One region of the Kitasatospora sp. NPDC004531 genome, then DNA from elsewhere that is predicted to be linked to it. Evidence: predicted binding sites of a transcription regulator. Region 1 holds the regulator's gene; each other region holds the start of a gene.

The links. Region 1 encodes HrcA, which represses chaperone genes, less so after heat shock. Its sites were predicted from a motif close to TTNGCACTCNGNNNNNCNGAGTGCNAA; they were not measured.
Region 2: the regulator HrcA is predicted to act here: its motif matches at 6,999-7,025, upstream of groL (chaperonin GroEL).
Region 3: the regulator HrcA is predicted to act here: its motif matches at 6,836-6,862, upstream of groES (co-chaperone GroES).

What each region holds. Positions count from the first base shown of each region.
Region 1 is NZ_JBSGDD010000002.1:122,807-132,189, forward strand. Features, by position in the region: gene ACWEMJ_RS01800 (hypothetical protein) at 1-510, shown strand, start outside; gene ACWEMJ_RS01805 (DUF3097 domain-containing protein) at 518-1,351, opposite strand; gene ACWEMJ_RS01810 (DUF2785 domain-containing protein) at 1,387-2,157, opposite strand; gene pspAB (PspA-associated protein PspAB) at 2,176-2,763, opposite strand; gene htpX (zinc metalloprotease HtpX) at 2,796-3,719, opposite strand; gene hrcA (heat-inducible transcriptional repressor HrcA) at 4,039-5,112, shown strand; gene dnaJ (molecular chaperone DnaJ) at 5,181-6,320, shown strand; gene ACWEMJ_RS01835 (16S rRNA (uracil(1498)-N(3))-methyltransferase) at 6,414-7,157, shown strand; gene ACWEMJ_RS01840 (S41 family peptidase) at 7,316-9,383, shown strand, end outside.
Region 2 is NZ_JBSGDD010000014.1:77,242-86,624, forward strand. Features, by position in the region: gene ACWEMJ_RS09280 (hypothetical protein) at 1-187, opposite strand, end outside; gene ACWEMJ_RS09285 (PadR family transcriptional regulator) at 184-528, opposite strand; gene ACWEMJ_RS09290 (ABC transporter permease) at 554-3,253, opposite strand; gene ACWEMJ_RS09295 (ABC transporter ATP-binding protein) at 3,250-3,966, opposite strand; gene ACWEMJ_RS09300 (HD domain-containing protein) at 4,113-4,751, shown strand; gene ACWEMJ_RS09305 (hypothetical protein) at 4,768-5,127, opposite strand; gene groL (chaperonin GroEL) at 5,221-6,843, opposite strand; gene ACWEMJ_RS09315 (cold-shock protein) at 7,192-7,398, opposite strand; gene ACWEMJ_RS09320 (MoaD/ThiS family protein) at 7,977-8,255, opposite strand; gene thrC (threonine synthase) at 8,290-9,383, opposite strand, start outside.
Region 3 is NZ_JBSGDD010000052.1:23,712-33,094, reverse strand. Features, by position in the region: gene guaB (IMP dehydrogenase) at 1-693, opposite strand, end outside; gene shbA (RNA polymerase sigma factor ShbA) at 928-1,647, opposite strand; gene ACWEMJ_RS21060 (response regulator transcription factor) at 1,846-2,457, opposite strand; gene ACWEMJ_RS21055 (WhiB family transcriptional regulator) at 2,999-3,325, shown strand; gene ACWEMJ_RS21050 (LysR family transcriptional regulator) at 3,390-4,391, opposite strand; gene groL (chaperonin GroEL) at 4,652-6,286, opposite strand; gene groES (co-chaperone GroES) at 6,387-6,692, opposite strand; gene ACWEMJ_RS21035 (DUF6234 family protein) at 7,129-7,506, shown strand; gene ACWEMJ_RS21030 (class I SAM-dependent methyltransferase) at 7,528-8,706, shown strand; gene ACWEMJ_RS21025 (polysaccharide deacetylase family protein) at 8,682-9,383, opposite strand, start outside.

The DNA of each region.
Region 1 (9,383 bases):
GCGGCCGCGGTGGTCACCGCACTGGTGCTGCCCGCGATACTGGGCAGCGCGCACGGCGGGAACGCCGCGTACGCCGTCACCCAGGAGTCCGACGGCACCATCGCCCTGAAGCTCCGCGACCCGGCCGCGCTGCCCGACCTGGTCGCCACCCTGCAGCGGTACGGGGTGCGGGCGGCCGGTATCGAGCAGGCCAGGACGCCGGAGGAGTGCACCCTGCCGGAGCCGGTGGGCACCCGCGCCCAGGCCGACCGGGTGCGGCCGGGCGACGGTCCGGGCACGGTGCGGATCGACCCGAAGCTCGTCCCACCCGGGTCGACGGTGCTGCTGACGGCGGGCCGGACGGAGGTCGGCGGCGGGGTGATGAGCTCCTTCCGCGCCGTGGTGGTGGACGCGGTGCCCGCCTGCGTGCCCGCGCCGCGGATCACCGTGGGGCAGGTGATCGAGCCGTCCGGTCTCCGGGGCGCGACCCCGGTCGCGACCGTCCTGTCGTCCGTCGGGCAGGCCGGATGAACGATCGTCAGCCGCTGCCAGGCAGGGTGACGAAGTCGATCAACTCCTCGACCCGGCCGAGGAGTTCGGGCTCCAGGTCCTTCCAGCCGTCGACCGAGGCGAGGATCCGCTTCCAGGCGGCGGGAGTGTCCACCGGCCAGCCGAGACGCCGGCAGATGCCCTCCTTCCACACCTCGGCGCGCGGCACCTCGGGCCAGGCGGCGAAGCCGAGACCGGCCGGCTTGACGGCCTGCCAGATGTCGACGTACGGGTGGCCGACCACCAGGACGTGATCGCCCGTCACCCGTGCGGCGATCCGGTGCTCCTTGGTGCCGGGCAGCAGGTGGTCGACCAGCACGCCGAGCCGGCGGCCGGGGCCGGGGGCGAACTCGGCGACGATCGCGGGCAGGTCGTCGACACCCTCCAGGTACTCGACCACCACGCCCTCGATCCGCAGGTCGTCGCCCCACACCCGCTCGACCAGTTCGGCGTCGTGCCGGCCCTCGACGTAGATCCGCGACTCGCGGGCCACCCGGGCGCGCGCCCCGGGCACCGCGATCGACCCGGAGGCCGTACGCCCCGGCCCGCGCTGCGGAGCCTGGAGGGGCGGGCGGACCAGCGTCACCACCCGCCCCTCCAACAGGAATCCACGCGGCACCAGCGGGAACACCCGGTGCTTGCCGAACCGGTCCTCCAACGTGACGGTGAACCCCTCGGCCGTCCGCTCGCAGCGCACCACCGCGCCGCAGAACCCGGTCGCCGCCTCCTCCACCACCAGGTCCCGCTCCGCCACCACCTCCGGCGCGGGCTGCTGCCGCTTCCACGGCGGGGTCAGATCGGGGCCGTACTCCCTGCTGCGCATGTCCGGCAGTCTACGAAACCGCCCCCGACGGGCCGTCAGCCGCTGTACGGCGCGGCCGTCGACAGCACCTCGACGATCCGCTCCCCGACCGCCTTCCCGTGCGACAGCGTCCGCACCTCCGCGTCGCCCCAGCGCGGGCGCACACCCCGGACGGCCAGCAGGTGCACCACCCGCAGGGTGCGCAGCGTGTTCGACACCTCGGCCGGCACCGGCCCGGGCTCGCCGGTGGCGAACAGGGCGGCCACCGGGTCCAGCCAGTCGACGGCCTGGCGCGGGGTCAGCTCGGGCCGGGTCAGCGTCAGGGCGATCGCGAAGCCGAGGCGATCGTCCTCCATCGCGTCGAAGACGTGACCGGTCGGGGCGAGCAGGCGGGCCGCACCGAGCGCGGGCAGCGGCGCAGGGTCGATGTCCGGGTGCTGCCCGAAAGCGGCCAGCAGGTCGGCGCCGTGCGCGACGGCGTGCAGCCAGCCCAGTGCGGGGTGGTGCCCGCGCAGGTCGGTCTCGGCCGGGTACCAGCGGGCGAACTCGGTGAGCCAGTCGGCGCGCAGGGCGCCGGTCCGCACGATGCGGGCCAGGACCAGCGGCGCGAACGTCCGGGCCTGGATCTCGGGCTCCTCGAAGCGGGCCGCCATCACGTCGCCGAGCGCCAGCCGGCGCTCCTGCGACAGTCCGGGTATCCAGCCGGCCAGCCGGGCGTACGCGCGTTCGTCCCGCTCCATCGGGTCGGGCGAGCGCAGCGCCTCGCAGACGGCGGCGAGCTCGGCGTCGGACGGATCACGGTCGGGCAGGGCGGTCCAGTCGGTCACGGACGACCACCCTAGGGTTCAGCCCTCCAGGCCGGGGGCGCCCCAGACCGGGAACCAGCGGGAGAGGTCGGACTCGATGCGGAGGTCGTTGCGGAGCAGGTTGGAGATCTCGATCTCCAGGGGGTTGTCGCGCTTCTCCTGGCCGGGGACCTTGCACATGGGGTAGAAGGTGCCGCGCTTGTACAGGTAGACCAGGCCCAGCGAGCGGCCCTCGGGGTCGCGGAAGGCGACGAGTGAGCAGAGGAGTTGCGGGCCGAAGCCGTTGGCCTCCAGTTCGCTGTTGACCGCGTGCAGGTCGTTGACCAGGTCGGGCAGTTCGTCGGGGGCGTGCCGGGCGAGCAGCCAGGAGTAGCCGTAGTCGTCCCGGGAGGCCTCGACGGGGACGCCGCCGCGTTCGGTGTCGGCGTCCAGCAGGGCCCGCACCTGCGCCTGCACCTCGGCGAACGCGCCGCCCTCGACGGCGGCGAAGCACACCGAGCCGAGGCCGGTGGGGCGGAAGCCGGTGGCGGCCTGCAGGGTGAGTGCCGCCGACGGGATGCCGAACAGCTGGTCGAGGTCCGGCTTCACCGGCTTGCTGCGGCCGAACAGGGCGTCCAGGAATCCCACGGGCGAGCTCCTTGGTCGAGGTCGGAGGGCGGTCACTGCCCGAGTTCGGAGGAGATCTTCGACAGCTGCGCGAGGCGCTGCTCCAGCGACGGGTGGGTGGACAGCAGCTGGGCCGCGGTCTCCTTGGCGCTCAGCGCGGGTGCGAAGTAGAAGGCGTTGTAGGGCTGGGCCTTGCGCAGGTCCTCGGTCGGGATGGCGGCGATCTGGCCGGTCACCTTGGTGAGCGCGGAGGCCAGGGCGCTGGGGCGTCCGGTCAGCTGGGCGGCGGCCCGGTCGGCGGCGAGCTCGCGGTAGCGCGACAGCAGCCGGGTGAGCAGGAAGCTGATCGCGTACACCACCATCGACACCAGCGGGACGACGATCATCGCGATGGCCGCGTTGGAGTCGTTGTTGTTGCGGTTGCCGCCGCCCATCATCCCGCCGTACAGCGCGATTCGGGTCATCGCACCGGCCAGCACGCCGAGGAAGCCGGCCACCGTCATCACCGCCACGTCCCGGTGCGCGACGTGCGAGAGTTCGTGGGCGAGGACGCCCTCCAGCTCCTCCGGTTCGAGTCGGCGCAGCAGGCCGGTGGTCACGCAGACCACCGCGTTCTCGGGGTTGCGGCCGGTGGCGAAGGCGTTGGGCATGTCGTTGTGGGCGACCGCGACCCGCGGTTTGGGCATGTCGGCGAGCGCGCACAGCCGGTCCACCGCGCCGTGCAGCTGCGGAAACTCCTCGGGGGAGGCCGGGTGGGCGCCCATCGCCCGTTCGGTGATCTTGTCGGAGAACCAGAACTGCGCGACGAACAGTCCGCCGGAGATCAGCACCACCAGCGGCCAGGCGCCGCGCAGCAGCACGATCAGCAGCCCGGTGAAGCCGACGTAGAGCAGGCCGATCAGGAACATGGTGGTGACCATCCGGCCGGTCAGGCCGCGGTCGGGGGTGAACCGGGAGTGCTGCCGTGATGCCGACATCGCTGCTCCTCCTTCGCCGTCCTCGCCTTCGATGCTGCCACCGGCGGGGCCCGCGGGCACCATCCGCGGCGAGCGGAATCCGACGTGAGTGGGAGGGGAATCCGGGGGGAAGGCGGGGGAAACGCGGCGGCACCGGCCCCCGGCGGCGGGTGGCGCGGCGTTCGGGTGCGGGATTTCGGTCGAGGATCACGTGGGCGGACCGTTCCTGCCATCAGGCCCGGGCCGTACACTGGCAGGTACGGTTCTGGCACTCTGACCAGTTGAGTGCCAGAGTCTGATCGACCACCGGTTCAACGGACGACGACGGAGGTGCGTGCCCATGCCGGACGACGGGAAGCCCGACGGCCGCCAGATCGACCCGCGCCCGTCCGTGCGTCCGCTGGGCGAGCGCCGCCTGTCGGTGCTCCGCGCGATCGTCCAGGACTACGTGGGCACCGAGGAGCCGGTCGGCTCCAAGGCCCTGGTGGAGCGTCACAACCTGGGCGTGTCGCCGGCCACGGTGCGCAACGACATGGCCGCGCTGGAGGAGGACGGGTTCATCCACCAGCCGCACACCAGCGCCGGCCGGATCCCCACCGACAAGGGCTACCGGCTGTTCGTCGACCGCCTCGCCGAGGTGAAGCCGATGACGGCTCCGGAGCGCCGTGCGATCCGGCACTTCCTGGAGGGCGCGGTCGACCTGGACGACGTGGTGGCCCGCACGGTGCGGCTGCTGGCGCAGCTGACCCGGCAGGTCGCGGTGGTCCAGTACCCGTCGCTGACGCGTTCCACGGTCCGGCACATCGAACTGGTGTCGCTCACCCCGACCAAGCTGATGCTGGTGCTGATCACCAACACCGGCCGGGTCGAGCAGCGGATGGTGGACTGTCCCGGCCCGGTCGGCGAGACCCTGCTGGGAGACCTGCGGGCCAAGCTGAACGGCATGGCGGGCGGCTGTCGGCTGCCCGAGGTGCCGACCCTGCTGGAGGACCTGCCGGCCGGCTTCGAACCGGCCGACCGGCCCTCGGTCAGCACCGTGCTGACTGTGCTGTTCGAAACGCTCGCCGAACAGAACGAGGAACGGATCATGCTGGCGGGCACCGCCAACCTCACCCGTTTCGGCCACGACTTCCCGCTCACCATCCGTCCGGTGCTGGAGGCACTGGAGGAGCAGGTGGTGCTGCTGCGCCTGCTGGGTGAGACCGGCGACTCCGCGATGACGGTCCGGATCGGCCACGAGAACGCCTACGAGGGCCTGAATTCCACGTCGGTGGTCTCCGTCGGTTACGGTTCGGGCGACCAGAGCGTGGCAAAGCTGGGAGTGATCGGTCCGACCCGGATGGATTACCCGGGCACAATGGGGGCGGTGCGAGCGGTGGCACGGTACGTCGGCCAGATCCTGGCCGAGTCATAGCAAGGCTGCGTGAAACCTCACGCAGCCCTCGCGAGCACTTCTAGAGGCGGAACAAACCGGAGCATTTGGTGGCCACGGACTACTACGCGGTACTCGGCGTCCGACGCGACGCGGGGCAGGACGAGATCAAGAAGGCGTTTCGGCGCCTCGCCCGTGAACTGCACCCGGACGTCAACCCGGACCCGAAGACGCAGGAGCGGTTCAAGGAGATCAACGCCGCCTACGAGGTGCTCTCCGATCCGCAGAAGCGTCAGGTCTACGACCTCGGCGGCGACCCGCTGTCGCCCAACGGCGGCGGCGCGGGCGGCTTCGGCGCGGGCGCGGCCGGGTTCGGCTTCTCGGACATCATGGACGCCTTCTTCGGCGCCGCGACCGGCCAGCGCGGCCCGCGTTCGCGCACCCGCCGCGGCCAGGACGCGATGATCCGACTGGAGATCACCCTGGAGGAGGCCGCGTTCGGCACCACCAAGGAACTCCAGGTCGACACCGCCGTCACCTGCACCACCTGCAGCGGAGAGGGCGCCGCGCCCGGCACCTCCGCGCAGACCTGTGACATGTGTCGCGGCAAGGGCGAGGTCTCCCAGGTCACCCGGTCCTTCCTGGGCCAGGTCATGACCTCCCGCCCCTGCCCGCAGTGCCAGGGCTTCGGCACCGTCGTCCCGACCCCGTGCCCGGAGTGCGCGGGCGACGGCCGGGTCCGGGCCCGCCGCACCCTCACCGTCAAGATCCCGGCCGGTGTCGACAACGGCACCCGGATCCAGCTGGCCGGCGAGGGCGAGGTCGGCCCCGGCGGCGGCCCGGCCGGCGACCTGTACGTGGAGATCGCCGAGACCAGCCACGCGGTCTTCCAGCGCCGCGGCGACGACCTGCACTGCACGGTCACCATCCCGATGACGGCTGCCGCGCTCGGCACCCAGGTCCCGCTGCAGACCCTGGACGGCCTGGAGGAGGTCGACATCCGGCCCGGCACCCAGTCCGGCCAGTCGATCCCGCTGCACGGCCGCGGCATCACCCACCTGCGCGGCGGCGGCCGGGGCGACCTGATAGTGCATGTCGAGGTGCAGACGCCCACCAAGCTCGACCCGGAGCAGGAGGAGCTGCTGCGGCGGCTCGCCATGATCCGCGGCGAGGAGCGGCCGTCCGGGCAGTTCGCCCCCGGTCAGCAGGGGCTGTTCTCCCGGCTGAAGGACGCTTTCAACGGGCGCTGAGCCCCAGCTGTTCGTTCCGGGCCGGGAGTGGCGCACGCCGCCGCTTCCGGCCCGGGTCTTTTGCTGTTCGCGACGTGAGAGGTTCCTGTTCCGATGACCGCACCGGTGTTCGTCGTCGACGACCTGGCGGGCGCCGCCCCCGGCGCCACCGTCCGCCTCGACGGCCCCGAGGGGCGGCACGCCGCCGCCGTCAAGCGACTGGAGCCCGGCGAGGCCGTCACGCTCGCCGACGGACGCGGCCGCGGTGCGGACGGGACCATCGCGGCGGTGCACGGCAAGGACGCGCTGGACGTGCTGGTGACCGCCGTCCGCGAGGAGGCCGCGCCGGCGCCGCGGATCACCGTCGTCCAGGCGCTGCCCAAGGGCGATCGCGGGGAGCTCGCCGTCGAGACGATGACCGAGGTCGGCGTCGACGCGGTGGTGCCGTGGGCGGCGTCGCGGTGCATCACCCAGTGGAAGGGCGAGCGCGGCGCGAAGGCGCTCGCGAAGTGGCGGGCGACGGCCCGCGAGGCGGGCAAGCAGGCGCGGCGGCTGCGGTTCCCCGAGGTGCACGAGCTGATGACGACGCGGCAGCTGCTGCCGCTGGTGGCCGCGGCCTCGTTCGCGGCGGTGCTGCACGAGGAGGGGTCGCTGCCGCTGGCGACGGCGTCGCTTCCCGCCGAGGGCGAGATCGTGCTGATCGTCGGGCCGGAGGGCGGGGTGTCGCCGGAGGAGCTCGCGGCCTTTGCGGAGGCGGGCGCGAAGGCGTTCCGGCTCGGGCCGTCGGTCCTGCGGACGTCGACGGCGGGGGTGGCGGCGGGAGCGCTGCTGCTGGGCCGCACCGGCCGCTGGGGGTAAGGAGCGCGCGGTGGGAGGCCTTCCGCTCCGCGCAGTTCTCCCCCAGCCCTGGCGGGCCGGGAGGTACCCCCACGCGCCCCTGGTGGTGCTCTCCCTGGTTCGCGTCCGCTGCCGATATTTCCCCGCGTCGCTTCCTTCGCACGTTCTAGGGTGGCCGGGTGACCGATTCGACGCGCGGATACCTGCGCCACCCTCACCTGTCCGGCGACCTTGTCGCGTTCGTTGCGGAGGACGATGTCTGGCTGGCACCCGTCGAGGGCGGGCGGGCCTGGCGGTTGACGGCGGATCAGGTGCCGGTGGGCGCCGTGCGCATCTCGCCGGACGGCCTGACGGTGGCGTGGACGTCGCAGCGGGACGGCGCGCCGGAGGTGCATGTCGCGCCGGTGGCCGGCGGCCAGGCGCGGCGGCTGACGTACTGGGGGAGCCCGTACACGGCGCTGGTGGGCTGGACCGGGGACGGCCGGCCGATCGCGATCAGCACGGCGGGCCAGGAGACGATCCGCCGGACGTGGGCGTTCGCGGTGCCGTTGGACGGCGGTGAGCCGGAGCGGCTGCCGTACGGCCCGATCGGCGCGCTGGCGTTCGAGCCGGTGCCGGCGGGTGCGACCGGCGGCCGGGTGCTGCTGGGGACGCACAACCGGGAGGCCGCGCACTGGAAGCGGTACCGGGGCGGCCGGGCCGGCAAGCTGTGGATCGGCGCGGCGGAGTTCGAGCGGCTGCACGCCGAGCTGGACGGCCAGCTGGAGTGCCCGCTGTGGGTGGGCGACCGGGTGGCGTTCCTGTCCGACCACGAGGGTGTCGGGCGCCTGTACTCCAGCCTTCCGGACGGCAGCGACCTGCGGGCGCACGGCCCGGCGGACACCGGCTTCTACGCCCGGCAGGCATCCACCGACGGCACCCGGGTGATCTGGCAGAGCGCCGGCGACCTGTGGCTGCTGGACGACCTGGAGGGCGCCGAGGCGCGCCGGCTGGAGATCGACCTGGCGGGGCCGCGCAGCAGCCGCCGGCCGCATCCGACCCGGGCGGACGGCCAGGTGGAGTCCGCGGCCGCGGACCGGACCGGCCGGGCGGCGGCCGTGGTGGTGCGCGGCACCGTGCACTGGGTGACCCACCGCGAGGGCCCGTCGCGGGTGCTGGACGAGACGCCGGGGGTGCGCAACCGGCTGGCCCGGGTGGTGCCGGGCGAGGACGGCGCGCAGGGCGCGGTGTGGGTGACGGACGCCGACGGCGACGACGCGATCGAGTACGCGCCCTCGGTACTGGGCGCGGAGCGCCGCCGGCTGGCCTCGGGGCAGCTCGGCCGGGTGCTGTCGCTGACGGTCTCCCCGGACGGCCGGCAGCTCGCGGTCGCCTCGCACGACGGCCGGCTGCTGCTGGTGGCGCTCAGCGACGGCGCGGTGCACGAGCTGGCGCGCAGCGGCGACGGCGAGGTCAGCGGGCCGGTGTTCAGCCCGGACTCGGGCTGGCTGGCGTGGTCGCAGCCGGTGCTCGGGCCGTGGTCGCTGCGGCAGATCATGCTGGCCGACCTCACCTCGCGGACGGTCAGCGAGGCGACGCCGCAGCGGTTCCACGACTACTCGCCGGCGTTCACCTCGGACGGCAAGCACCTGGCGTTCCTGTCGGTGCGGACTTTCGACCCGGTGTACGACGAGCACGTCTTCGACCTGTCGTTCCCCGGCGGCACCCGCCCGTACCTGCTGACGCTGGCCGCCGACACCCCGTCGCCGTTCGGGCCGCAGCGGGCCGGGCGGCCGGTGGGCGGCGAGGACGAGGACGGCAAGGACGGCGACATGGGCGAGTCCGGGGCACCGACCACCAGGGTCGACCTGGAGGGCCTGGCGGACCGGATCGTGGCGTTCCCGGTGGCGGCCGGCCGGTTCGGGGCGCTGCGCGCGGCGAAGGACGGCGTGCTGTGGGGCCGGATCCCGTTCAGCGGTGAACTCGGCGACAGCGCGGCCTCGTTGGACGACACCCCGGCCGCCACCGCGCTGGAGCGCTACGACCTGAAGAAGCGCAAGGTGGAGGAACTGCTCACCGGTGTGGACACCTTCTCGGTGTCCGGGGACGGCGCGCGGCTGGCGGTGCTGGAGGACGGCGGCCTGCGGATCGTCCCGGCCGACCAGAAGGCCGACGACGGCGAGGACGCCGCGGTGGACCTCGACCGGATCCGGGTGACGGTCGACCCGGCCGCCGAGTGGCGGCAGATGTTCGACGAGAACGGCCGGC
Region 2 (9,383 bases), on a different contig from region 1:
GCGCGGTCTCGGTCAGCCCGGTGCGCAGCCGCAGGCCGTACGCGGCGAGGTCGAGGGCTTCGCGGGCGGTGGCGAGGCGGCCGGAGCCGGCGGTGCTGTCGGCGAACACCTCGGCGAGTTCGGCGCCCCGGTCGCGGCGGTAGCGGGCGGGGTAGAGCGCGAGCGCGGTGCGCAGGGCCATGTTCACGCGGTCGCTCCCCGGGGACGGACGGCGCCGCCGAGGCGGCGCTGGGCCTCGGCGGCGACGGTGCGCAGCCGCTCGGCCTCGGTGGCGAGGACGCCGCGGCCGGCGGTGGTGAGGGCGTACGTGCGGCGGGCCCGGCCGTCGACGATCTCCTCGGCGGCGACCTCGATCAGGCCCTGCTGGAGCAGCCGGTCGAGCGCGCCGTACAGGGTTCCGGTGCGGAGCTTCACCCGCCCCCCGGAGATCGCGTCGACCTCCTGGATCAGCGCGTATCCGTGCCGGGGGGCGTCCGCGAGGGCGGTGAGCAGCAGCAGGGTGGGTTCCTGCATGGCGCGTTCAGTCATACGACTACATATATCGCCGACCTGCCTATCCGCGCCATCCCGCCGGGTCGTCCCGGCGCAGCGCGCCGAGCAGGCCGGCGGCCACCGGCAGGGCCAGCGCGAGCAGCGCGATGGTGGCCCACGGGATGTCGGCGGGGTTCAGCACGGCGGGCGCGCCCATCACGCCGGACACCCGGGAGCGCAGCAGGGCGTACGCGGGGACGAAGCCGCTGACGGTGCCGAGCACTCCGCCGAGCAGGGCGATCAGGCCGGCCTGGAGTCCGGCGACGGTGCGCCGGGTGCGGGGCCGGGCGCCGATCGCGGACAGCAGGGCGCGTTCGCGGCGGGCGTCGGCGGCGGCCAGCGCGGTGGAGACCACGGCCGCGCCGAGCACCACCAGGGCGGCGAAGCCGCTGAGCGCGACCTGCATCACGCTGTCGGTGGCGCGGTAGCCGCGTTCCACCCCGAACTCGGCGTGCGGCGCGAGCCGGGCGACGGTGGCGGCGGCCCGCTGTTCGGCCTGCCGGGCGACGGGCGCGGTGGGCAGCCAGATCGCCCCGGCGGGCGCGGCCTTCAGGCCGAGTCCGCGGACGGCGTCCGGCGAGATCACCACCGCCGTGTACCGCTGCGAGGCGGGCCGGTCGACCAGGACGGCGTCCACGGCGATCTGCTTGACCTCCATGCCGTTGCCCTGCATCTGCAGCACCGCCTTGCCGTCGTGCAGGTAGGACGGGTCGGTGACCACGGCCTTCCCGGCGAGCAGCGCCGCCTCGGCCTCGCGGTCGTGCAGCGCCAGCAGGTTGCGCAGCACCGGGGCGTCGCCGACCACGACCGACTTGGTGACGGTCCGGCCGTAGCGCGGCCCGCCCTCCGCGGTGACCACGCTGGAGCAGCCCTCGCAGAAGATGTACTGCGCCTGGTACAGGTCGGCCCGCTCGCCGAGGTCCGGCAGGTCCTGGACGACGGCGGTGCGCAGCTGCGGCATGGTGTCGGTGTCGCCGTTCAGAACGACCCGGACGGAGCCGACGGGCTGCTCCAGCCGGTAGGAGGCGCGGTCCTGGGCCTCGGCGCCGGCGGTGTGCACGCCGACCGCGACGGCTCCGGCGACGGCGGCGAGCACGGCGGCGACCGCCGGTCCGGTGCGGGAGCGGTGCCGGGCCATGTCGCGCAGCGCGAGGCGCGGTCCGACCGGCAGCAGGCGGGCGAGCCGGCCGAGCAGGGCCAGCAGCGCCGGGGTGAACAGCAGCAGGCCGAGTTCGGCGAGCGTCGCGCCGCCCAGCACCGACAGGGTGCGGGTGGTGAGCCCGGCGAGCACCGGCATCGCGGCGGTCGGGGCGACCACCGCCCCGTACAGGGCGAGGCCGACGCCGGCCAGCACCACGACCACGCCGAGCACCGGCGTCCAGCGGGCGGAGCGGCGCACCGGGTCGCGGTCCGTCAGGCCGTCCAGCACCTCGCGGCGGCCGGCCTGCAGGGCGGGCAGCAGCGCGGCCAGCAGGGCGGTGACGGTGCCGACCGCGGCGATCGCCGCCAGGTCGGCGGGGCGCAGGGTGAACGCGCCGAACCGGCTGCCGCCCCACTCCTCGATCGGGCCGCGCAGCACCGCGACCAGTGCCGCGCCGAGCACGGTGCCGAGGGCCGCGCCGGCCGCGCCCAGCACCAGGCCGCCGCCGAGCACCACGGCCCGGACGTGGCCGGGGCGGCCGCCGGCCGCGCCGAGCAGGGCGAGTTGGCGGCGGGCCCGGCGGGCGCCGACCGCGAACGCCGGGCCGGCCAGCAGGGCGACCTCCAGCAGCGCCATCGCGGCGGTGGTGGCGACCGTCATCATCCGGCGCTCGCGGGCGTCCTCGGCGCCGACGGCCTCCTGGCGTTCCAGCGCGTCGGCCGGCGGGTGCGCGGCGACCTGGCGGCTCGCCAGGGTGTAGCCGTAGCGGTTGAGTTCGCGGACCTGCTCCCAGCCGAGGGTCGCCCCGGCGGGCAGCCGGACCAGCCAGGCGGCCTTCTTGGCGGCGGCCTGCTCGGCACTCGGGTCCTGCGGGGCGAGCCCGGCGGTCACCTGCGCGGCGTCCAGCTGCTGGTACAACTCGCCGGGGCGGGCGACCAGTTCGGACTTGTTCAGGTCGCCGGGGTGCTCCACGGCGCCGGTCAGCGTGAACGGGGTGGACTCCAGGCCGCGGACGGTGACCCGGTCGCCGATCCGCAGGCCGGTGTCGGCGAGGAACGCCCGGGTGGCGGCGGCCTCGTGGGCCGCGGCGGGGGCCCGGCCGGAGACCAGGTTCAGCCGGCCCTGCCACAGGTCGCCGGCCAGGTCGGCCTCGAAGGTGTCGACGGGGGCGAGGCCGTCACGGGTCTGCACGGAGGCGACCGGGCCGGTGCGGGCCGGCGTCAGGACGCTGCCCTTGGGGAGCAACTCGCCCAGCAGGACGGTCGGTTCGGTGGCGGCGGCGCGCTTCTGCTCGGGCGTCTCGCTGCCCGGGCGCAGCGGCAGGGTGCGGACGCCGTCGGCCGGGAACACCGACTGTTCGACGGCCCGGCCCGGGTCGTGGGCGCCGATCAGGGCGTCCGCCCGGCCCATCAGCCGGTCCGACCGCTCGGCGGCGCCGAGCTGGCCGCTGCGGTGCACCACGTCCACGCCGGTCGCGCCCAGCACCGGCAGCGCGATCATCGCGACCACCAGGGCGCTGCGGCCCTTGGCCCGCCACGCGTCGCGGCGCGCCATCCGCAGCACCGCCCGCCAGGCGCTCATCGGCCGGCTCCGGTGCGCTGCGCCGCCTCGCGGAGGAAGCGGCCGTCCCGCAGGAACACCACCCGGTCCGCCCAGGCCGCGTGCGTGGGGTCGTGGGTGACCATCATCGCGGCCGCGCCCGCGTCGCAGCGCGCCCGCAGGACCTGCAGCACGGCCTCACCGGTGGCCGAGTCCAGCGCGCCGGTCGGCTCGTCGGCGAGCACCAGGCGGCGCTCGCCCGCCAGCGCCCGCCCGATCGCGACCCGCTGCTGCTGGCCGCCGGACATCTCCTCCGGGAAGCGGTCGGCGAGTTGGGGGATGCCCAGCTCCTCCAGCGCGGCCACCGCCTCGGCCCGCGCGGTGCGGGCGGAGACGCCGTCCAGCTCCCGCGGCAGCGCGATGTTCTCCGCCGCCGTCAGCGACGGGATCAGGTTGTACGACTGGAACACGTAGCCGACCGAGCGACGCCGCACATCGGCGAGCTTCGCCCGACTCAGGCCCTCCAGCGGGGTGCCCTCGACCAGCACCCGGCCGACCGACGGACGGTCCAGACCACCGGCCAGCGCCAGCAGGGTGGACTTCCCGGAGCCGGACGGCCCCATCACGGCCAGGAACTCCCCGGCCCGCACCTCCAGGTCGATCGGGTGCAGGGCGTGCACCTCGGCCTCGCCCCGGCCGTGCACCCGGCCGACTCCCTCCAGGCGCAGCACTGCCTGCGCGCTCGATCCGGTCATGGCTCCCCCTCGGAACAGCGGAACGTCTTGCATACCGAGTATGTATAGCCGTCGAGCGTCGACTACTCAAGTGTGCGTCATAAGTCGGTGAACTACATATAAGCTCGATCACATCACGGGGCCGCATCCGACCGGGAAGGAGCAGAATGGCCGTCATGACCGCCTCGCTGTCCGAGCGGTGGCACGCCCTGCTCACCCGCTGCGGCGCCACCGTCGATCCGGAGCCCTACGCCCGCGACCTGCTCGAACGCTGGGCCGAACCCCAACGCCGCTACCACACCACCGACCACCTGCGGGCCGTCCTGGACCGGATCGACGAACTCACCGACCACGCCGACGACCCGGACGCCGTCCGACTCGCCGCCTGGTTCCACGACGCCGTCTACCGGCCCGACCGCTCCGAGAACGAGGAACGCAGCGCCGCGCTGGCCTGCCGCGCCCTCCGCGAGGCGGGCCTGCCCGAACCCCTGGTCCACGAGGTCGCCCGGCTGGTCCGACTCACCGTCACCCACCACCCGGCCCCCGGCGACCACAACGGCGAGGTCCTCTGCGACGCCGACCTCGCCGTCCTCGGCTCACCGCCCGACCGGTACGCCGCCTACGCCGCCGCCATCCGCGACGAATACTCCTTCGTCCCCCCGGACGCCTTCCGCGAGGGCCGGGCCGCGATCCTCCACCACCTCCTCGCCCTCCCCGCCCTCTACCGCACCCCCGAGGCCCACGCCCGCTACGACGCCCGGGCCCGCACGAACATGCAGGCGGAGCTCAGGGAGCTGGAGGCCTGAACCGGTCGGCGCGGCCTCAGGCCAGCTCGCCGACCGCCGCGACGACGATCCCCTTCTTGCCGCAGACCCAGTGCGGGTCCGCCCCCAACTCCGGCTCCACGCTCAACGCGTGCGGATCGTCGTCCTCCGCCGCACAGGCCTCGCACAACGGCCAGCGCCCGTACGACTCCAGCAGCGCGTCCTGCACGTCCTGCGCGACCAGCCCGAGCACGAACTCGCGCCCGTCCGGCCACTGTTCGAGCCACCACCGCCGGTGGGTGACGGCATCCTCGACCAGCGAGACGATCGCGGCATCGGCGACGTCCCGCGCGGTGAGGTCGGCAAGGATCTGCGCCCGCGCATTGTGCAGGGCGGTTTCGATTTCGGGGCTGGCCATCCGCCCATTGTCCCAAAGAACGCCGCGAGGGCGGCCTCCCGAAGGAGACCGCCCTCACGGCGTGAGAACGACGGATCCGTCCGAAGGGCCGGATCAGAAGTCCATGTCACCGCCCGGCATGCCGCCGCCGGCGGCCGCGGCGGCCTTCTCCGGCTTGTCGGCGATGACGGCCTCGGTGGTCAGGAACAGCGCCGCGATGGAGGCGGCGTTCTGCAGGGCGGAGCGGGTGACCTTGGCGGGGTCGATGATGCCGGAGGCGATCAGGTCGACGTACTCGTTGGTCGCGGCGTTCAGGCCGTGGCCGGCGGGCAGGTTGCGGACCTTCTCGACCACGACGCCGCCCTCGAGGCCGGCGTTGGTGGCGATCTGCTTGATCGGGGCCTCCAGGGCCACCCGGACGATGTTGGCGCCGGTGGCCTCGTCGCCGTCCAGCTCCAGCTTCTCGAACGCGACACCGGCCTGCAGCAGGGCGACGCCACCGCCGGCGACGATGCCCTCCTCGACGGCGGCCTTGGCGTTGCGCACCGCGTCCTCGATGCGGTGCTTGCGCTCCTTGAGCTCGACCTCGGTGGCCGCGCCGGCCTTGATGACGGCCACGCCGCCGGCCAGCTTGGCGAGGCGCTCCTGGAGCTTCTCGCGGTCGTAGTCCGAGTCGGAGTTCTCGATCTCGGCGCGGATCTGGTTGACCCGGCCGGCGACCTGGTCGCTGTCGCCGCCGCCGTCGACGATGGTGGTCTCGTCCTTGGTGATGACGACCTTGCGGGCGGTGCCCAGCAGGTCCAGGCCGGCGTTCTCGAGCTTGAGGCCGACCTCCTCGGAGATCACGGTGCCGCCGGTCAGGATGGCGATGTCGCCCAGCATGGCCTTGCGGCGGTCGCCGAAGCCCGGGGCCTTGACGGCGACGGACTTGAAGGTGCCGCGGATCTTGTTCACGACCAGGGTCGACAGGGCCTCGCCCTCGACGTCCTCGGCGATGATGACGAGCGGCTTGCCGCTCTGCATGACCTTCTCCAGCAGCGGGAGGAGGTCCTTGACCGAGGAGATCTTGGAGTTGGCGATGAGGATGTACGGGTCCTCGAAGCTCGTCTCCATGCGCTCCAGGTCGGTGGCGAAGTAGGCGGAGATGTAGCCCTTGTCGAAGCGCATGCCCTCGGTGAGCTCAAGCTCCAGGCCGAAGGTGTTGCTCTCCTCGACGGTGATGACGCCTTCCTTGCCGACCTTGTCCATGGCCTCGGCGATGAGCTCGCCGATCTGGGTGTCGGCGGCGGAGATGGAGGCGGTGGAGGCGATCTGCTCCTTGGTCTCCACGTCCTTGGCCTGGGCCAGCAGCTGGTCGGAGACGGCGGCGACGGCCTTCTCGATGCCGCGCTTGAGGGCCATCGGGTTGGCGCCGGCGGCGACGTTGCGCAGACCCTCGCGGACGAGCGCCTGGGCGAGCACGGTGGCGGTGGTGGTGCCGTCACCCGCGACGTCGTCGGTCTTCTTGGCGACCTCCTTGACGAGCTCCGCGCCGATCTTCTCGTACGGGTCCTCGAGCTCGATCTCCTTGGCGATGGAGACACCGTCGTTGGTGATGGTGGGGGCGCCCCACTTCTTCTCCAGGACGACGTTGCGACCCTTGGGGCCGAGCGTGACCTTCACGGCGTCGGCAAGCTGGTTCATGCCACGCTCAAGGCCGCGGCGGGCTTCCTCGTCAAAGGCAATGATCTTGGCCATTAGAAGTGGTCCTCCGGGACACGGTCGACTGCTCGGACCAAGGGGGTGCCCGCGACGGACGGCCCAGGACGCGGGGGTCTCCTCCCCTACCGCTTCCGGGGCCTCACCGGCCCGGTCCGTTGTCACTCTCACGCTGTGAGTGCTAACGCCAATGATTAGCACTCGGGGGTGTCGAGTGCAAGCCCATTCGGCATGCCCGGACAGGCGCCCGGGAAACCCCGCGGGCCGGCTCCGAGCAAACCCGCAGGCCCGGCCCGGAAACGCCGGCAGGCCCGGCCCCGGACGCGCGTCGCGCCGGAGCCGGACCTGCCGGTTGGTACCTGTCGTGCGTGCGGTCCTGCCGGGCTGTCAGGCGCCGGCGGCACGAACCATGTCGGCCTGCGGACCCTTCTGACCCTGCGAGATCTCGAACTCGACCCGCTGGCCCTCTTCCAGGGTGCGGTAGCCGTCCATCTGGATCGCGCTGTAGTGGACGAACACGTCCGCTCCACCGTCGACCGCGATGAAGCCGTAGCCCTTCTCGGCGTTGAACCACTTGACGGTGCCCTGAGCCATTCCGAACTCCCCTTGTGCTGTGCTGGCCCTTCAGAGATCCGCGGGACGCGGACCCGGAGGTCTGGAAGGCCGGCCTGTGGGGACTCCCCCCCGTACGGCGCAGCCTCTGTCGCGGCTGAATGTATCCGGATATGCGCCCTGCGCAACAGGCCCTAATTTCGCGGAAACTCCGTACCCGCCAGGGGATATGACGGGGCGAAAGGTGTGCGGGGCGACAATTGCCACCGGACATAACGGACGCGTCACCGCAAATCGCCGGAAGAATTCTGACGGCGGCCTGACAGGTCGGGCGGTGAACGGTCCGGCGCATGTCTCAGAGCGCGGGACGGGACGGGGACCGGCGCGAGTGCGATTCGGGGAAAAACGAGGATTGGAACGGGCCGTATCGGGGAACGGCGCCACCGGCACTCTACTCCTGTGCGGGCGCCGGAATTCCAGCGCCCCGCCGGGCCGGAAACCCGGCCGCCCGCACCCGGGAAGCGCACCCGGCGCGGATGCGGCAAGCCGCCGCCAGGCGGTTCGGAAATCGAATTCCGAAGGCCTGACGGCGGCTGCCGGGACGGGGCGAATGCGCGGCGTCAGCAGCCGCCGGCCACCGCCGGAATGATCGACACCGAGGCGCCGTCCTTGATCTCGGTCTCCAGGCCGTCCGCGAAGCGCACGTCGTCGTCGTTGACGTACACGTTGACGAAGCGGCGCAGCTTGCCGGTGTCGTCCAGCAGGCGGGCGGCGATGCCGGCGTGGTTGGCCTCCAGGTCCGCGATGACGGCGGCCAGGGTGGCGCCCTCGGCGGTCACCTCGGCGGCGCCGCCGGTGTAGGTGCGGAGGATGGTGGGGATGCGGACGGTGGCGCTCATGGGGGTGCTCCTAGGAAGGCGTGGGGGCGGCGGTTCAGGCGGAGACGAGGCCGGCGGCGCGGAAGGACTCCAGCGTCGGGCGGATCACGGCGGTCATGCCGGAGTCGGCGACCGCGTCGAGGGTCTTCAGGCCGTCGCCGGTGTTGATCGCGACGGTCTCCTTGCTCGGGTCGAGCTGCCCGGTCTCGACCAGCTTCTTGAGCACGCCGACGGTGACGCCGCCGGCCGTCTCGGCGAAGACGCCCTCGGTGCGGGCCAGCAGCTTGATCGCCTCGACCACCTCGGCGTCGGTGACGTCCTCGACGGCCCCGCCGGTGCGGCGGGCGATGTCCAGCACGTACGGGCCGTCGGCCGGGTTGCCGATCGCCAGCGACTTGGCGATGGTGTCCGGCTTGACCGGCTTGATCACGTCGCGGCCGGCCTTGAAGGCGGCGGAGACCGGGGAGCAGCCCTCGGCCTGGGCGCCGAAGATCTTGTACGGGCGGTCCTCGACCAGGCCGAGCTTGATCAGCTCCTGCAGGCCCTTGTCGATCTTGGTGAGCTGGGAGCCGGAGGCGATCGGGATGACGATCTGCTCGGGCAGCCGCCAGCCGAGCTGCTCGCAGATCTCGAACGCCAGGGTCTTGGAGCCCTCGCCGTAGTACGGGCGCAGGTTGACGTTGACGAAGCCCCAGCCCTCGCCGGCCGGGTCGCCGATCAGCTCCGAGCAGAAGCGGTTCACGTCGTCGTAGTTGCCGTCGATGCCGACCAGCTCGCCGCCGTACACCCCGGCCATCACGACCTTGCCCTGCTCCAGGTCGTGCGGGATGAACACGCAGGACTTGAAGCCGGCCCGGGCCGCGGCGGCGCCCACCGCGCCCGCCAGGTTGCCGGTGGAGGAGCAGGACAGCGTGGTGAAGTCGAACGCGCGGGCGGCCTCGATGGCGCAGGCCACCACCCGGTCCTTGAAGGAGTGGGTGGGGTTGCCGGAGTCGTCCTTGATGTGCAGCTGCGCGGTGAAGCCCAGCTCGCGGCCCAGGTTGTCGGCCTTCACCAGCGGGGTCCAGCCCGGGTTCAGGTTCGGCTTGCCGGCGACGTCGGCCGGGACGGGCAGCAGCGGGGCGTAGCGCCAGATCGACGCCGGGCCGG
Region 3 (9,383 bases), on a different contig from region 1:
GACGGCGGCGCCGACCAGCAGCCGGCCCTCGGCGTCCTTCGCGGCGTTCGGGTACTTCTCCGCCTTGACGAAGTCCTTGACGGTGATCAGGCCCTTGATCCGGCCCTCGTCGTCGACCAGCGGCAGCTTCTCGATCTTGTGGCGGCGCAGCAGCGCGATCGCGTCCTCGCCGGAGATGCCGACCTTGCCGGTGATCAGCGGCATCGGCGTCATGATCTCGGCGACCTTGCGGCTGCGGTCGGTCTCGAAGGCCATGTCGCGGTTGGTGACGATGCCCAGCAGCTTGCCGTCCGGGTTGGCGACCGGCACACCGGAGATCCGGAACCGGGCGCACAGCGCGTCGGCCTCGGCCAGGGTGGCCTCCGGGCCGACGGTGATCGGGTCGGTCACCATGCCGGACTCGGAGCGCTTCACCAGGTCGACCTGGTTGACCTGGTCCTCGATCGACAGGTTGCGGTGCAGGACGCCGACGCCGCCCTGCCGGGCCATCGCGATCGCCATCCGCGACTCGGTGACCTTGTCCATCGCGGCCGACAGCAGCGGGATGTTGACCCGCACGTTCCGGGAGATCCGCGAGGAGGTGTCGACCTGGTTGGGCAGCACCTCGGAAGCCCCGGGCAGCAGCAGGACGTCGTCGTACGTGAGTCCGAGCATCGCGAACTTCTCGGGTACGCCGGCGGCGTTGTAAGACATGGGGAACCTTCCGTGGCGGGCCGTCGTTCTGCGCACGGGCGCCCGGGGTCTCTACCGGCCGCCAAGACGCCCGGCGTTCGGAGGATCCTCCAACGGAGGACCGCGCACACCGGAGAAACTTTGGCGACCCGACCAGGCGCCGATACCCCATGGTACTGGTGACGCGGGGTATGTCGTCGCGCCCTCTTGACAACGCGCCGGGCCCCTGGGTTCTTCCGGCCGGGGCCCGATCGGTCAGCCGGACTCCTCCGCCAGCGCCCGCAGCCGCGACAGCGCCCGGTGCTGGGCCACCCGCACCGCGCCCGGCGACATGCCGAGCACCTCGCCGGTCTCCTCCGCCGACAGCCCGTCCGCCACCCGCAGCAGCACCAGTTCGCGCTGCCGGGCCGGCAGGTTGGACAGCAGCTCCTTGATCCACGCGGCGTCGCTGGACAGCAGCGCCCGCTCCTCCGGGCCGAGCGAGTCGTCCGGCGTCTCCGGCAGGTCGTCCGGCGGGATCACCGTCGAACCGGGCCCGCGCATCGCGGCCCGCTGCAGGTCGGCGATCTTGTGCGCGGCGATCCCGTACACGAAGGCCTCGAACGGGCGGCCGGTGTCCCGGTAGCGGGGCAGCGCGCACAGCACCGCGACGCACACCTCCTGCGCCACGTCGTCCACGTGGTGCCGGGCCCCGCCGGGCAGTCGCAGCAGCCGGCCGCGGCAGTACCGCAGCGCCAGCGGCAGCACGTAGCCGAGCAGTGCCTCGATCGCCGGGCCGTCCCCGCGCACCGCTGCCGCGACCAGCGCGGACTCCTCGGGCGAGGTCGCACCCGTGGACTGCGGGCGGCCCTCCGCGTCCGACGCGCCGTCGGATTCCGCCGACCGGCCCTCCGGCGCCGACGACGAACCGGCAGCCGCGCCCCCGGGGGCGGGCTGCGCCGGATCGGTCCCGGCCGCCTCCTCGTCGTCACGCATCGGTCCATGGTGCCTGGTCGGACCGGAAAACGCGGCACCGCGTCCGGACTTGTGCATCGGAACGTTATGCGTCGCCGGGTGCACCGTGCCGCCTCCCCTGCCTGTCCGCTGGTCCCCGAGGTGCTCCACTACTCCATGGTGCAGCCTCGGGACCACAACGTCACACGTCCGAGCGAGCGCAGTTGTCGCCGCACCCGCTCAGCGGACCAGGCCCCAGCGGAATCCCAGCGCCACCGCGTGCGCGCGGTCCGAGGCCCCGAGCTTCTTGAACAGCCGCCTGGCGTGCGTCTTCACGGTGTCCTCGGACAGGAACAGCTCGCGGCCGATCTCCGCGTTGCTGCGGCCGTGGCTCATCCCCTCCAGCACCTGGATCTCACGGGCCGTCAGCGTCGGCGCGGCGCCCATGTCCGGGCTGCGCAGCCGGCGCGGCGCCAGCCGCCAGGTCGGGTCGGCCAGCGCCTGGGTGACGGTGGCCCGCAGCTCGGCGCGCGAGGCGTCCTTGTGCAGGTAGCCGCGGGCCCCGGCGGCGACCGCGAGGGCCACGCCGTCCAGGTCCTCGGCCACGGTGAGCATGATGATCCGGGCGCCCGGGTCGGCCGAGAGCAGCCGGCGGACCGTCTCCACCCCGCCCAGTCCGGGCATCCGGACGTCCATCAGAACGAGATCGGAACGGTCGGCCACCCAGCGGCGGAGGACCTCCTCACCGTTCGTCGCAGTGGTCACCCGGTCCACGCCGGGCACGGTCGCCACCGCACGGCGCAGCGCCTCCCGGGCGAGCGGGGAATCGTCGCAGACGAGTACGGATGTCATGACCGTCGTCCTCCGCAGCTGATCCGCGTCACGTTGAGCCTCCTGGCTGGTACGAACCTCTCCGACACGGCCGCTGGGGGACGGACTCCGTTCCGATCGCCTCGCTCCGCGACCGATCCCGATGCCCTGCGCCCGCTGACCGCCTCCGTACATCCAACGACCGTCACTCGAATGAGTTACGGCTCAGGTCCATCTCCACCACTGTACGTGGCCAACCCATCACGCAAGAGCCACCTCGCGGTGCACACGCCGCACTTTTGTGCAGCTCGCGCGCGGTGCCCGCGCCGCGCACGCCTTCCGGACGCGGTCCACGCCCCGCCTGCCACCCGAATGGGGAACGGTGCAACTTAAAACCTATTGCACCGTTTGTCCGTTTTTATAGCTTCCGTCAGGTCATTGACTGTTGTGTCGGTCTGTGGGTGACTTGTCCGTGTAGTTGGGTGTAAGTCATATTTCCAGGTGTCCGTATCGGTCCCGCGCAGCCTCGCCGGAGCAACCCCGTCCGAGCCGCCAGGTCCCGCGCCCTCGAAGGGAATGAGCCATGGCAGATTTCTCCCGCCTCCCCGGCCCCAACGCAGACCTCTGGGACTGGCAGCTCTCCGCCGCCTGCCGCGGCGTCGACAGCTCGCTGTTCTTCCACCCCGAGGGCGAGCGCGGCGCGGCCCGGACCTCCCGCGAGGCGAGCGCCAAGGAGGTCTGCATGCGCTGCCCGGTACGCGCCCAGTGCGCGGCCCACGCCCTGGCCGTCCGCGAGCCCTACGGAGTCTGGGGCGGCATGACGGAGGACGAACGCGAAGAACTGCTCGGCCGCTCGCGGAACCGGCTGGTCCAGGTCCCGCTGGCCATGCCGCAGACCGTTCGCCAGTGAACCAACAGGAAAAACGTTTCTCTGCACGTACTGCGCCGCCCGCCCACCGGTCGGTGCGGACCCCTCACCGGGCGGCAGCCGCCGCCGCGAGCTGGTCCAGCATCAGCTCCACCGCCGGAACCCCCGCCAGGTCCGGCAGGGTCAACGCCACCACCTCGCGTCGCGCGGGCTCCCCCGACGCCACCCGCACCGGCACCGCCACCACCCCCGGGTGCCGCACCGACTCCAGCGCCAGGCCCGGCAGCACCGCCACCCCGAGACCCGCGCCCACCAGGCCCACCACCGCCGGATAGTCGTCGGTGGCGAACTCGATCGCCGGCGCGAAGCCCGCGTCCGTGCACAGTTCCACCAGGTGCCCCCGGCACTGCGGGCAGCCGGCGATCCACTGCTCCGCCGCCAGCTCCGCGAGATCCACCGGCTCGCCCTCGCCCCGGCCCGCCAGCGGGTGCCCCGCCGGCACCAGGCCCACCAGCGGATCGTCCAGCAGCGGCCGCACCACCAGCTCCGACCAGTCGTTCGCCGCGGCCGTCGCCGCCGCCTCCAACGTCGCCTCCGCGCGGGCCTCGCGCAGCGTCGCGTGCGGGGACGGCAGGCTCAGCCCGCCCTGCGAATCCGGGTACCGGAACGCCAGCGCCACCTCGCACTCCCCGCCACGCAGCATCGCCAGCGCCTGCGCCGGCTCCGCCTCCACCAACGACACCCGCACCCCCGGATGCGCCGCCCGCACCTGCGCCACCGACCGCGGCACCAGCGTCGAACTCGCCGTCGGGAACGAGACCAGCCGCACCCGGCCCGCCCGCAGCCCCGCGATCGCCGCGACCTCCTCCTCCGCGGCCGACAGCCCCGCGAGGATCCCGTTCGCGTGCTTCAACAGCACCCGCCCGGCCTCGCTCAGCTGCATCTCCCGCCCCGACCGCACCACCAGCGGGGTGTCCACGGCCTTCTCCAGCGCCTTCATCTGCTGACTCACCGCAGGCTGCGTGCACCCCAGCTCCCGCGCCGCGGCGGAGAAGGACCCGGTCCGGGCGACGGCGTGCAGAACGCGGAGGTGGCGGGCTTCGATCACGCCATCAACCTTAGGGGAGCCGCGAAACAGGGGAGAGCACCACCGGGGAGAGCACCACCAGGGAGAGCACCACCAGGGGCGCGGGGAACTGCGCGACCAGCCAGGCAACCGTCCGCACTCGACCCTCTCCCTCCCCGGCCCCACCCACCTGCGCCCACGCGAAAGGGCGCGAGGCCCTGCACGCTCCGGCCTCGCACTACGGGAGTGCATGGCCGGTCGCGCAGTTCCTCGCGCCCCTTCAGTGCCTAACGGCTAGTGCTTCAGTGGCTGTGGCCGTGCCCGCCGTGCGAGTGGCCGTGGCCCGCGGCCTCTTCCTCTTCCTTCTTCTCGACCACGAGGGTCTCGGTGGTGAGGAGCAGCGAGGCGATGGACGCGGCGTTCTCCAGGGCGGAGCGGGTGACCTTGACCGGGTCGATGACGCCGGCCTTGACCAGGTCGCCGTACTCGCCGGTGGCGGCGTTGTAGCCCTGGCCGGCCTCCAGCTCGGAGACCTTGGAGGTGATGACGTAGCCCTCCAGGCCGGCGTTCTGGGCGATCCAGCGCAGCGGCTCGACCAGCGCGCGGCGGACCACGGCGACACCGGTGGCCTCGTCGCCGGACAGGCCGAGGCCGTCCTCCAGGACCTTCGCGGCGTGCACCAGGGAGGCGCCGCCGCCGGCGACGATGCCCTCCTCGACCGCGGCGCGGGTCGCGGAGATGGCGTCCTCCAGGCGGTGCTTGCGCTCCTTGAGCTCGACCTCGGTGGCCGCGCCGACCTTGATCACGCAGACGCCGCCGGCCAGCTTGGCGAGGCGCTCCTGGAGCTTCTCGCGGTCCCAGTCGGAGTCGGTGTTGGCGATCTCGGCCTTGATCTGGGCGACCCGGCCGGCGACCGCGTCGGAGGCGCCGGCGCCGTCGACGACGATGGTCTCGTCCTTGGTGACGGTGATGCGGCGGGCGGAGCCCAGCACGTCCAGGCCGACCTGGTCGAGCTTGAGGCCGACCTCCTCGGAGATGACCTGGCCGCCGGTCAGGGTGGCGATGTCGCCGAGGATGGCCTTGCGGCGGTCACCGAAGCCGGGGGCCTTGACCGCGACCGCGTTGAAGGTGCCGCGGATCTTGTTGACCACCAGGGTGGACAGGGCCTCGCCGTCGACGTCCTCGGCGATGATCAGCAGCGGGCGGGAGCCGCCGGCCTGCAGGACCTTCTCCAGCAGCGGCAGGAGCTCCTGGATGGAGGAGATCTTGCCCTGGTTGATCAGGATGTACGGGTCCTCCAGGACGGCTTCCTGGCGCTCCGCGTCGGTGACGAAGTACGGCGACAGGTAGCCCTTGTCGAACTGCATGCCCTCGGTGAACTCGAGCTCGACGCCGAAGGTGTTGGACTCCTCGACGGTGATGACACCGTCCTTGCCGACCTTGTCGATCGCCTCGGCGATCAGCTCGCCGACCTGGGTGTCCTGGGCGGACAGCGAGGCGACGGCGGCGATGTCGTCCTTGCCCTCGATCTCGCGGGCGACCGACAGCAGGTGCTCGGAGACGGCGGCGACGGCCTTGTCGATGCCCTTCTTCAGGGCGGCCGGGCCGGCGCCGGCGGCGACGTTGCGCAGACCCTCGTTGACCAGGGCCTGGGCCAGCACGGTGGCGGTGGTGGTGCCGTCGCCCGCGACGTCGTTGGTCTTGGTGGCGACCTCCTTGACCAGCTGCGCGCCGAGGTTCTCGTACGGGTCGTCGAGCTCGACCTCGCGGGCGATGGTCACACCGTCGTTGGTGATGGTGGGGGCGCCGAACTTCTTGTCGATGACGACGTTGCGGCCCTTGGGGCCGATGGTCACCTTGACGGTGTCGGCCAGCTTGTTGACACCGCGCTCCAGCGAGCGGCGGGCGTCCTCGTCGAACTGCAGGGTCTTCGCCATGATCCCGTTTCCTCAGGGTGTGGTCTGCGTACGTGGAGCAACAACCGCGCCCCGGGCCCCTGTCAGTGTCGACACGGATCCGGGGCGGGCTGGGGACGTCTTACTTCTCGATGATGGCGAGAACGTCGCGAGCCGAGAGGACGAGGTACTCCTCGCCCTGGTACTTCACCTCGGTGCCGCCGTACTTCGAGTACAGGACGATGTCACCGACGGCGACGTCGAGCGGCAGACGCTGGCCGTCCTCGAAGCGGCCCGGGCCGACGGCCAGGACGACGCCCTCCTGGGGCTTCTCCTTGGCGGTGTCCGGGATCACCAGGCCGGAGGCGGTGGTGGTCTCGGCGTCGAGCGGCTGGACCACAATGCGGTCCTCGAGCGGCTTGATGGCAACCTTGCTGCTGGTGGTCACGTCCGAGCTCCCCTTCGGAGATTACGGGGTTGTCTAACAGGTAGGTGGGCGATGGTGCGCAACTGCCGTCGCGGGGGTCAGACACGCATCGTCGCGTTAGCACTCCCCCTGGGGAGAGTGCCAGGAACGACCTTAGGACGCCGTTAGCACTCAGTCAACCAGAGTGCCAACGACGTCGTGTCGGATTTGGGTACGGCACCCCCGGAGCTGAGGGCCGGTACTCAGGAATCGGCGCCGACTCCCGCGCCAGGATCGGCACATGACGAGGACAAGGCCCTCGGTCCGGCGGGATGTGTTCCATGCGCTCCGGTTGACGGCACTGGAGGCCCCGCTGCTGGCGGCGGTGACGCTCTCGGCGCTCCGCGGATGACCGGGCGGGCAGGCTGAGTGCGGATACTCAGGCGCGCCCCGGCCGTGCGGCCCGAGACTGGCGGCCATGTCTCGTGCTCAGAAGTTGGTCATCGACGTCCCGGCCATGCTCGGGCTGCTGTGCCTGAACGCGGTCGTCGGGGCCTGGGCGTTCCTGTACCTCGGGTTCTCCACCATGGCCTCGGACGGCGAGGAGGCGCCCGACACGGTCCTGGTGCTGTTCCTCTGCGCCGCGCTGCCGACGGTGATCGCCGCGCTGGCCGGGTGGCGGCGGTACTGGGTGACCGCCGTGGTGCACGTGGTGCTGGCGCTCGCGGTGCTGGGGTTGGCCCTCGCCGGGTACGCGTACGAGCACCGGCAGGACGGGGAGCGCCGGCCGGCGCCGCTGCCGAGCGACTACCACCCCTGCTACAGCGGCTCGGACTGCTCGGCGACCGGCGGGTGAGCGGGCGGCGAGAATGAGGGGGTGGAGATCGAATCGTTCCGGGCGCTGCTGACCGAGCAGGGGCAGGCGCTGCTGGCCGAGTTGCGGGAGTTCACGGCGGAGCAGGAGCTCGCGCTGGCGACCCGGTTGCGGCGGGAGTATCCGGCCGAGCTGGTGCGGGCGGCGTTCGAGCAGGCGCGGCTGCGGCAGCGGGCGGAGGCGAAGTTCGGGGCGGACGCGCGGTCGATGTACTTCACCCAGAACGGGGTGGAGCAGGCGACCCGGCGCAGTGTGGCCGAGTGGCGGGCGGGGCGGTTCGCGGCGCTCGGGGTGAAGCGGCTGGCGGACCTGTGCTGCGGGATCGGCGGGGACGCGATCGCGCTGGCGCGGGCCGGGATCGCGGTGCTGGCGGTCGACCGCGACGAGCTGACCTGCGAGGTGGCGCGGGCGAACGCGGCGGCGCTGGGCGTGGCGGAGCTGGTGGAGGTGCGCTGCGCGGACGTCGCGGACGTCGACACGGACGGGTTCGACGCGGTGTTCACCGACCCGGCGCGGCGCACCTCGCGGGGCCGGGTGTTCGACCCGGAGGCGTACTCGCCGCCGCTGTCCTGGGCGGTGGAGGCGGCCCGGCGCACCCCGTTCGGGGCGTTGAAGGTGGCGCCGGGGATTCCGCACGAGCTGGTGCCGGAGGGCGCCGAGGCGGAGTGGGTGTCGGACCGGGGCGAGGTGAAGGAGGCGGTGCTGTGGTTCGGCACGGCGTCCGCCGAGCCGTACCGCGCGACGCTCCTGCCCGGCCCGCACTCGCTGGCCGGCGGCGCGCTGCCGGATCCGCCGGTGGGCCCGGTGGGGCGATACCTGTACGAGCCGGACGGCGCGGTGATCCGGGGCCGGATGGTCGCGGAGGTGGTGGCGTCGACGAACGGGCGGCTGCTCGACCCGATGATCGCGTACGTCACCTCGGACGAGCTGCACCCGACGCCGTACGCGCATGCCTACGAGCTGACGGACGTACTGCCGTACAACGTGAAGAAGTTGAAGGCGCTGGTGAAGGAGCGCCGGATCGGCACCGTGGTGATCAAGAAGCGCGGGGCGTCGGTGGTCCCTGAGGAGCTGCGGCGGCAGTTGAAGCCGTCCGGGCCGAACGCGGTGACGGTGATCGTGGCCCGTACCGCGGCCGGCCCGGTGATGATGCTGGGTCAGCCGGTGGGCCTGGCGATGTAGTCGTCGAGCCGGGCGACGGTGAAGCCCTGCTCCTGGATGCGGGAGAGCATCTCGCCGAACATCTGGGTCATCGTCTCGCCCTTGAGGTCGGACGGGCCGCGGAAGTGGGCCAGGATGATGTCGCCGCTCTTCAGCTTCTTGTCCGCGGCCTGGTACTGCATGTCGTGGATCTGCATGGATTCACGCCACAGCACGATGGCGCGCGGCCCGCACTCCTGCACGGAGGTGTTCAGCGTCGGGGTGTGGGCGCCGTCGCCGTAGGGCGGGCGGAACAGGTACGGGGCGGTGCCGTACTGCTCGGCGAGGGCGGTCTGGTCGTCGCAGATCTGGCTCTTCTGCTGGGCGCCGGAGAGCTTGCTCATCACCGGGTGGTTGACGGTGTGGTTCTGGACGGTGTTGCCGAGCGCCTGGAGCTGCTTGAAGTAGGCGTAGTCGTTCTTGACGATGTCCCTGGTCAGGAACATCGTGATCGGCACCTTCAGGTCGGTGAGCATCTGGACGAACTTCGGGTCCTTCTCGGCCCCGTCGTCGATGGTGATGAAGACGACCTTGTCCTGGGTGGGGACTTCGCTGAACACCGGCACCGGACCGGTCTTCGTCAGCTTGATCGGCTTGTCGGCGGGCGGCGCGGGCGCCTTCGGCAGCGGCTTGAGGCCCCACTTGGCCCAGGCGGCGTC